One region of the Kitasatospora sp. NBC_01250 genome, then DNA from elsewhere that is predicted to be linked to it. Evidence: riboswitches for the same ligand, from Rfam matches in the RefSeq annotation. Region 1 holds a riboswitch; each other region holds the start of a gene.

What was found. A riboswitch is a leader RNA that binds a small molecule or an ion and turns the genes downstream of it on or off. The one in region 1 is predicted to bind cobalamin.
Region 2: linked by a shared signal. The riboswitch ahead of metE (5-methyltetrahydropteroyltriglutamate--homocysteine S-methyltransferase) and the one ahead of OG500_RS10425 (HoxN/HupN/NixA family nickel/cobalt transporter) in region 1 are both predicted to bind cobalamin.
Region 3: linked by a shared signal. The riboswitch ahead of OG500_RS12235 (cobalamin biosynthesis protein) and the one ahead of OG500_RS10425 (HoxN/HupN/NixA family nickel/cobalt transporter) in region 1 are both predicted to bind cobalamin.
Region 4: linked by a shared signal. The riboswitch ahead of OG500_RS23930 (ribonucleoside-diphosphate reductase subunit alpha) and the one ahead of OG500_RS10425 (HoxN/HupN/NixA family nickel/cobalt transporter) in region 1 are both predicted to bind cobalamin.

What each region holds. Positions count from the first base shown of each region.
Region 1 is NZ_CP108476.1:2,518,444-2,520,635, reverse strand. It holds gene OG500_RS10425 (HoxN/HupN/NixA family nickel/cobalt transporter) at 234-1,361, opposite strand; cobalamin riboswitch at 1,396-1,610, opposite strand; gene tsaD (tRNA (adenosine(37)-N6)-threonylcarbamoyltransferase complex transferase subunit TsaD) at 1,657-2,192, opposite strand, start outside.
Region 2 is NZ_CP108476.1:597,155-599,346, forward strand. It holds gene metE (5-methyltetrahydropteroyltriglutamate--homocysteine S-methyltransferase) at 1-1,116, opposite strand, end outside; cobalamin riboswitch at 1,278-1,501, opposite strand; gene OG500_RS02870 (quinone oxidoreductase family protein) at 1,705-2,192, opposite strand, start outside.
Region 3 is NZ_CP108476.1:3,044,857-3,047,048, reverse strand. It holds gene OG500_RS12235 (cobalamin biosynthesis protein) at 1-945, opposite strand, end outside; cobalamin riboswitch at 978-1,159, opposite strand; gene OG500_RS12230 (XRE family transcriptional regulator) at 1,371-2,096, shown strand; gene OG500_RS12225 (hypothetical protein) at 2,121-2,192, opposite strand, start outside.
Region 4 is NZ_CP108476.1:5,663,941-5,666,132, reverse strand. It holds gene OG500_RS23935 (glycosyltransferase family 39 protein) at 1-896, shown strand, start outside; cobalamin riboswitch at 972-1,100, shown strand; gene OG500_RS23930 (ribonucleoside-diphosphate reductase subunit alpha) at 1,362-2,192, shown strand, end outside.

The DNA.
Region 1 (2,192 bases):
GACAGGACGGCCGCCACCGTCCACCGCGGGCCCGGCCGTTGACGCCCTGGCCGTTGACGTTCTGGCCGCCGGCGCTCCGCCCGTCGGCGCTCCGGCCGCTGGAGATGGCGCCGCCGCATCGTTCCTCCCGCCCGGCCCCCGCCTGGCTCCTCGGTCACCCGAGTCACCCGGGGCCGTCCGATCGACCGTACACCCGAGTCGGTGGACGGCGGCGGCGGGACGGGCCGTGAGGCTCAGTCAGCGGCCGGGGCCCCGGCCCAGCGCTTCTCCACCCCCGCGAACTTCCAGTACCCCAGCGCGCAGGCCCAGACCACCACGAACAGGCCGACGATCACGTAGCCGACGTTGTTGAGGTCGATCCCGGAGATCCAGCCGCTGACCGGGTCGGTGAGGTCCAGCTTGTCGTGCAGCACGCCGACCAGCTCGATGGTGCCGATGAAGAAGGCCACCGCGATCGAGAGCCCGGTGATGGTGAGGTTGTAGTACACCTTGCGGACCGGGTTGGAGAACGCCCAGTGGTAGGCGAAGTTCATGAAGGTGCCGTCGAGCGTGTCGAACAGGCTCATGCCCGAGGCGAAGAGCAGCGGCAGCAGCAGGATCGCGTACCAGGGCAGCCCCGCGGCGGCGCCGGAGCCGGCCATCACCATCAGCGTCACCTCGGTGGCGGTGTCGAAGCCGAGGCCGAAGAGCACACCGATCGGGTACATCTGCCAGGGGCGGGTGATGGAGTTGGTCAGCCGGCCCAGGATCCGGTTCATGAACCCGCGGTTGGCCAGGTGCTTCTCCAGCTCGTGCTCGTCGAACTGGCCGGCCCGCATCGCCTTGAAGACCCGGTGGATGCCGAAGAGCGCGACCAGGTTGAGGGCGGCGATCAGGTAGAGGAAGCCGCCGGAGACGCTGGTGCCGATGACGCCCAGCGTCAGCCGGGCGTTGGACTTGTCGTCCACCAGGGTGCCCGCGATCTTGGCACCCGTCGCGATCAGCGCGGCCAGCCCCATCACGATGGTGGAGTGGCCGATGGCGAACCAGAAGCCGACCGAGACCGGCCGCTGACCGTCGGCCATCAGCTTGCGGGTGGTGTTGTCGATGGCGGCGATGTGGTCGGCGTCGAAGGCGTGCCGCATGCCGAGGGTGTAGGCGGTGATGCCCAGACCGAGGCCGAAGACCTTGCCGCCGATCTCGTAGTGGTGCGGGGTGACCATGCCCAGCAGGACGGCGAAGCCCACCACGTGCATGGCCACGATGACCGTCAGCAGTCCGGCGGTGCGGATCGTGTCGGCGCGCTGCCAGCGCGGGGGAGTGCCGGCCGCCGGGGCTGTCGCGGCCGGGGCGGGTATGACGGGGTTTTCGGGCAGACTCATGGCAGGGAACGCCTCTCCAGCACCTCGTGGACAGTTCTCGTAAGGTGCCGTGGCCGGTCTCCTGGCTGACGGGTCGAACGTGTCCGCGGCTCGCCTTCCCGGGCGCCTTGCGGCACCCGGTGGCGGCCCGTCGTGGACGGGCGCGACGCGGACACTTCCCGATCACAGTGGCGAGGGCCGCTCCGGTCTGGGACCCCTGTTGAGGGTCCGTCACCGGTCTTCCCGAACACCACGGCGATCAACACCGTAGGTGCTGGATCGTCATGTCGACAAGCCCGGCCGACTGCGACGCACCTCACCCGGTGAGCTGCGGCTCCCGTGCCGTCGGGGTCAGCCGCGCGAACTCCAGCGGGGCCGAGGGGTCGATCGAGAGGTCCGCGGGGGCGGGTTCGGCCCCGGCCCGCACCAGCAGGTCGCCGACGGCGGCGACCATCGCGCCGTTGTCGGTGCACAGGCCCACCGGCGGTACCCGCAGCGCGATGCCCGCCGCCGCGCAGCGCCGTTCGGCCAGCGCACGGACCCGCGAGTTGGCGGCCACCCCGCCGACCAGCACCAGGGTGCCGATCGCGTGGTCGCGGCAGGCACGCACCGCCTTGCGGGTCAGCGTGTCGGCGATCGCCTCCTGCAGCGCGGCGGCGGCGTCGGCGACCCGCGGCTCGGCCCCGCCCGCCCGCTGCGCCTCCACCCAGCGGGCGGCGGCGGTCTTGAGACCGGAGAAGGAGAAGGCGTAGGGCGGGTCGGCCCGCCCGCTGAGCGGGCGCGGGAAGCGGACGGCGGACCGGTCGCCCGCCTTGGCCGCGCGGTCGATCGCCGGGCCGCCCGGGTAGGGCA
Region 2 (2,192 bases), 1.9 Mb from region 1:
GGCCAGCAGCGCCACCTCGGTGGCCTTCTGCTTGGCGAAGGCCAGCCAGCGCAGGATCTGCGGGTCGACCTCGCGTTCGGCGGCGGCGTCCAGCGGGACGTGCAGCAGCGAGCAGGACGGTGCGACGTCCACGGTACCGGCCAGCCCGAGCAGGGTCGCCAGGGTGGCCAGCGACTTCCCCAGGTCGTTGATCCAGATGTTGCGGCCGTCGACCACACCGGCGACCAGCCGCTTGCCGGGCAGCCCGCCGACGGCGGCGAGGCCGTCCAGGTTGGCGGCGGCGGGCCCGGTGAAGTCCAGGGCCAGGCCCTCCACCGGGGCCTTGGCGAGCACCGGCAGCGCCTCGCCCAGGCGGTCGAAGTAGCTGGCGACCAGCAGCTTCGGCCGGTCGGTCAGGGCACCGAGGTCACGGTAGGCGCGGGCGGCGGCGTTCAGCTCGGCCGGGGTGCGGTCCTGCACCAGCGCGGGCTCGTCCAGTTGCACCCACGCGGCACCGGCGGCGCGCAGCTGCGCCAGCAGGTCGGTGTAGACCGGCAACAGCCGGTCCAGCAGGGTGATCGGCTGGAAGTTCTCGGCCACCCCGGGCGCCGGCTTGGCCAGCAGCAGGTAGGTGACCGGGCCGACCAGCACCGGGCGGGCGTCGTGGCCGAGCGCCAGCGCCTCGCGCAACTCGGCGACGGCCTTGGCGGGGTTCGCCGCGAAGGTGGTGTCGGGGCCGAGTTCGGGCACCAGGTAGTGGTAGTTGGTGTCGAACCACTTGGTCATCTCCAGCGGCGCGACGTCCTGGGTGCCGCGGGCCATCGCGAAGTACCCGTCCAGCGGGTCGGCGTCGACGGCGGCGCGGTGGCGGGCCGGGATCGCCCCGACGGCGACGGTGGTGTCCAGCACGTGGTCGTAGAGCGAGAAATCACCGGTGGGCACCTGGGCGATACCGGCCTCGGTGAGCTGCCGCCAGTTCTCCCGGCGCAGGTCGGCGGCGGTGGCCAGCAGGGCTTCGGCGGTGACCGTGCCCTTCCAGTAGCCCTCGATCGCCTTCTTGAGCTCCCGGTTACGGCCCTGGCGGGGGTAGCCGTGGACGGTGGAGCGGGTTGCCGCGGCTGCGGACTTCGTGGTCAAGGGACTCTCCTTCGCGAGCCTGTCTCAGGGTTCCCGGCGATGTCACGGGACGCGAAGAGGTGCCGAACCGGGCGGGGCCGCAGACGCCAGAATGCGCCGGACCCGCCTGGTTGTGCACGCCGACCCGCCCACGAGGTCACCGGGATTTCCGCGCGCGAACGGTCGCGTGCGCACAACGGGCAGGTCTTCGGACTCGCGGGCACGCCCACCCTTGAAGGGCGGACACCTACTGGCCGTCGCTTCCCAGGCCCGAACTCCCGGACCCAGTGCGTATGACGGCGGTCGTTCCCACTCACCGCTGCGGGGCAGTCCCGGATTCCCACCGGGTTCCCTCTTGCGACACCCTGCCTGGCGGACAGGGCGAACCAGTTGCACCGGTCAGCCTATAGCCGATCCACCGGCGAGTCGCGGGTGAATCACTCGACTGCCCACATCGTGGGACGAGCTCGGATCCGCCGCAGGCCTCCCCCGCTTCGCAGGAGCCCGGCCTGCCGGGTGCCGAGGAGCCGGCGGCCGCAAGGCCGTGTGGAAACGCCCTGGTGCCCGGAGCCAGGGGCTGCGGGCACCAGGGCGTTCGATCGGCGCGGGTCAGGGCAGCAGGAGGAGCTTGCCCGTGGTGCGGCGGCTCTGCAGGTCGGCGTGGGCGCGTGCGGCCTCGGCCAGGGGGTAGCGCTGGGCGACGTCGGCCGAGAGGGTTCCGTCGCGCAGCCAGGCGAACACCTCGTGGGCGCGCTCGGCGAGTTCGGCGGGATCGGTGGCGTGGTCGACCAGCGTCGGGCGGGTCAGGAAGAGCGAGCCGCCGGAGCCCAGGTGCTGCGGGTCGAACGGGGGCACGGGGCCGGAGGCCGCGCCGACCAGGACGAAGGTGCCGCGCGGGCGCAGCGCGGCCAGGCCAGTGCGGAAGGTGTCGCGGCCCACGCCGTCGTAGACCACGTCCACGCCCCGGCCACCGGTCAGCTCCCGCACCTGGGAGGCGATCTTGTCGGCCTCCTCGAAGCCGCCCGGCGGCACCACCAGCACGTCGCGCACCCCCGCCGCGGTGGCGGCGGCGGCCTTGGCCTCGCTGGAGACGGTGC
Region 3 (2,192 bases), 530 kb from region 1:
CAGCGTCCGCACGGCCAGGCGCAGCGCCACCGTGGTCCCCAGCGCCAGCAGCCCGACCCGGCGCGAGAGCCGGCAGGCCCGCTCGATGTCCGCCACCGCGACCGGGCGCAGTTCGGCGCCGAGCACCGGCCGGTGCTCCACCTTGGCGCCGTAGTGCAGCGTGCCGCCCAGGCGTACGCCCAGCGCGCCCGCGAAGGCCGATTCGGCCTGCCCGGCGTTCGGGCTCGGGTGCGCGCCGCCGTCGCGCCGCCAGACGCGCCAGGCGGTGTCCCGGCGCTCCGCCGCGGCCACCGTGAGCAGCGCGGTCAGCCGGGCGCCGGGCCAGCCGGCCACGTCGTCCAGCCGGGCCGCGGCCCAGCCGAACCGGCGGTAGCGCGCCGACTTGTGACCCACCATCGCGTCCAGCGTGTTGACGGCCCGGAACGCGAGCAGCCCGGGGGCGCCCGCGACCGCGCCCCAGACCAGGGCGTTGACCACGGCGTCGGCGGTGTTCTCGGCCACCGACTCGACCACGGCGCGGGCCAGCTGCTGCTCGTCCAGCGCGCTCGGGTCGCGCCCGCACAGGTGCGGCAGGCGCCGGCGGGCGGCTGCCAGATCGCCGGCGGTCAGCGCGGTGCCGACGGTACGGGCCTCGCGGGCGAGCGAACTGCCGCCGAGCACGGTCCAGGTGGCGGCGGCGGTCAGCGCGGCGGCGCCCGCCCGGTGCCGGCCGGCCAGCTGCTGCACGCCCGCCGCGCCCGCCGCCACCGCGGTGACGCAGAGCGCGGTGTGCAGCGCCCCCGCCCCGCGGTGGTCGCGCCAGAGCGCGCGTTCCAGCCGTCCGGCCGCCCGGCCGAAGGCGGCCACCGGGTGGCCGCGGCGCGGGTCGCCGAACCGGGCGTCGGCGGCGTAGCCGGCCAGGGCGCCGAGGGCGTACGGCAGCGCGCGGTGGGAAACCCCCGCCATCTGTTGCGTGTCCTCACTCAGGGTCCGCGCCCTGGATCGACGAAACGGGGGCGAGAGTCTCCTGGCTCCCGGGTGGTGACGCACCCCCGGGCCTTCCAACGGCCCTGTGGCGGACCGCCGTGACCGTTCGTCGGGCGTGCTCCCCGGTGACAGTGGCGGGACCGCGCCGGATTCGCACCGGCTTCCTCTCCATGCCTCCGATTGGCCCAAGGATCCCATCACGCGCGCGAAGCGGGAGTCAACCAGGTCACCGGCCGAGTCGGTCACACCACCGGGGCGCCCGGGCCGGTACCGGACCAGCGGCGGGGGCGCCGGCCTCGCGCCGCAGCCGCTGGCCGATCGTCCAACGGCGGTCGGCGGGCCGCCGACCGGCTTCGTGCGTTCCGCGGGTGGGGGCGCCGCGACCCCGACTCTAGCGTCGGCCCATGCGAAGAAGCAGGCCACCGGCCCCCACCCCGGTCCCGTTCTCCCCGCGGGCCGCCCGCGCCCACCGGGAGAGCCTCGGCCTGACGCCCGAACAGGTGGTGCGCGCGATGTCCGCGCACGGCGTGCGCCTGCTCGCGCCCCACCTGACCGCCTGGGAGAGCGGCGAGCTGCGCCCCACCGAGCGGGAGTTCATCGCGCTGGCCCGGGCCCTGTGGTGCCCGGCGGCCGAGCTGATGGGCGCACCGCCCGCCTCGCTGCGCGACTTCCGGGTGGCCCGGGAGCTGACCGCGGAGCAGGCCGCGGCCCGGATCGGGATGGGCCCGGACGCCTACCTCGGCGCCGAGCGCACCGGGCGCTGGAGCGGAACCCCGGAGCAGAGCGCCGCGCTGGTCGAGGTGCTCGGCCTGACCCTGCGGGACCTGGTGCTGCGGGTGTGCGGCGCGGGCGAGGCGCTCGACCAGCGGCTGCGGAGTTGCGTCGAGGGGCGCTGGCAGGCCCAGCTGCCGGCGGTGGCGGCGCTGGTGCCGGTGCCGCGGCCGAGCCTGGCCGCGGTGCTGGCCGCGCTCCCGGGCGAGTACCAGGTGGCCTCGCACTGGGGCGCCGGCTCCTGGGGCACCCCGGCGCCCGCCGCAAAGGGCCCGCGGTCCGCGGAGCCGGCGGTGCCGCGGCTCGACCGCTTCTGGGCGCTGCTGGCCCGCCAGGACACCGGCGGGATCCCGGTCTGACCTGCCGCCGGGGTGCTCCGCGGCTCAGAAGAGCGCGTAGCCCAGCCACCCCGCCAGCAGGCCCGCCGCCAGCAGCACCGTGCCGAGCCCGTAGGC
Region 4 (2,192 bases), 3.1 Mb from region 1:
TGACGGTCCCGATGGTGCTGCAGGGTCAGGCGCAGAGCGCCCAGATCGCCTGGAACAGGACCGGGCTCACCGACCTCAGGAACTACCCGGACACGCTCTTCCTGTCCTGGCACGTCGGGCTCGCGGTGCTGGCCGTGGGTCTGCTGGGGCTGCTGGCGGCCCGTCGGCACGCCGCCCTGCTCGCGGCCTGGGCGCTGCTGCCGCCGCTGGTGACCTTCGCCACCGCAAGCTGGCTGCACCTCTTCCTCAACCGCTACCTGCTCTTCACCCTGCCAGCCTGGGCGCTGCTGGCCGCCGCCGCGGTCTGCCGCATCGCCGGGCCGCTCACCCGCGAGGCCCGCCCCGCACTGCCGCGCCGGCTGCTCAGCTGGGTGCTGGTCGCCGCCGCGGTCGCCGGACTCGGCTGGACGGCCTGGCCCGGGATCCGGGCGACCCATCAGGACCTTGCGGGCGAGCCGGACTACGACCAGCTCACCCGGATCATGCTGCACGACCAGCAGCCCGGCGACGGCATCGTCTACAGCGGGATCCTGCAGGAGCGGATGTCGATGGCCTACGAGCTGCGCGACGTCAGGACCGCCCCGAAGGATATCCTGCTGCAGAAGTCGGCCGCCGTCACCGGCCTCTACTCGGCCCAGGAGTGCGACGACCCGGACGCCTGCGCAGCCAACACCAACCGGATCTGGCTGGTGTCCACCGGCACCGGAGCCGACCCGCTGGCCGCGCTCCCGCCGCAGACCGCCGAGGTGCTCCGCAGCCAGTTCCAGGCCACCCGGACCGACGCCCTCCCCTGGGTCAAGCTGGTCCTGCTGAGCCGGGTCCACCCCTCCCGCCGGGCCTCGGTGGCGGACGACCTCGGCGACCACAACGTGCAGATGGCGCCTGGCACCAGCTGACATTGCGGCCATCTGGTGTCGGTTTCACCACTCCACGCGACACTACATATGGGGTTGCTCGAAGCGGCTACCACTACATGTATGCTCACTCTCGCTGTCGACGCAGGGGAATCCGGTGGAAGTCCGGGACTGCCCCGCAACGGTGAGCGGCTGCGCCCACGGGTGCCCGCGAGTCCGGTTACCTGCCGACGGTGTGCCACCGGGCTTCCCCGCAGACGCCTTCATGCACAGCTGTACCGTCCGGCCTCGCGGGCAGGCCAGGGTGGATGACGCGCGCCGGAAAGTTTCGGCGTGCTGTTCTGCCCTGCCGCGCGCGCGGGCCACGGACTCCGCCAGTCCGCCGCCGCCACAGGAGAGAGCGCCTTGACCGTCGTTGACTCAGTTACCCTGCCCTCACAGGGTTCTTCCCCCAGCCTCCGGCCTGGCGGTGCCTCCAACGACGCCCAGACCGACCCCGGGGCCGCGCTGCTTCGGCTGCTCACCGACCGAAGCACCGACCTCCCCCAGGTGGACCCCGGCCACGTCGCCGCCGCCGCGCTGCGCGGCCGTCACGCCGGTTCGGACTTCGCCGAACTGCGCGGGCTGGCCGTGGACGCCGCAGCCTCGATGATCGCCGAGGACCCCCAGTACTCGAAGCTGGCCGCCCGCCTGCTCGCCCAGGAGATCGCCGACGAGGCGATCGGCCAGGGCGCCCTGTCCTTCGCCGCCTCGATCGCGGTGGGCCACACCGAGGGCCTGATCGGCGACAGCACCGCCGCCTTCGTGGCCAAGCACGCCGAGGCCCTGGACGCGCTGATCGACACCCGCGGCGACGACCGGTTCGAGTACTTCGGCCTGCGCACCGTGCAGTCCCGCTACCTGCTGCGCCACCCGATCACCCGCAAGGTGATCGAGACCCCGCAGCACTTCCTGCTCCGCGTCGCCTGCGGCCTGGCGGTCGGCGACGACGAGCAGTCGGTGCGCGAGGTGGCCGAGCTCTACGCCCTGATGAGCGCGCTCTCCTACCTGCCCTCCTCGCCCACCCTGTTCAACTCCGGCACCCGGCACCCGCAGATGTCCAGCTGCTACCTGCTGGACTCGCCGCTGGACAACCTGGACTCGATCTACTCCCGGTACGCCCAGATCGCCCGGCTGTCCAAGCACGCCGGCGGCATCGGCCTGTCCTACTCCCGGATCCGCTCGCGCGGCAGCCTGATCCGCGGCACCAACGGCAAGTCCAACGGCATCGTGCCGTTCCTGCGCACCCTGGACTCCTCGGTCGCCGCCGTCAACCAGGGCGGCCGTCGCAAGGGCGCG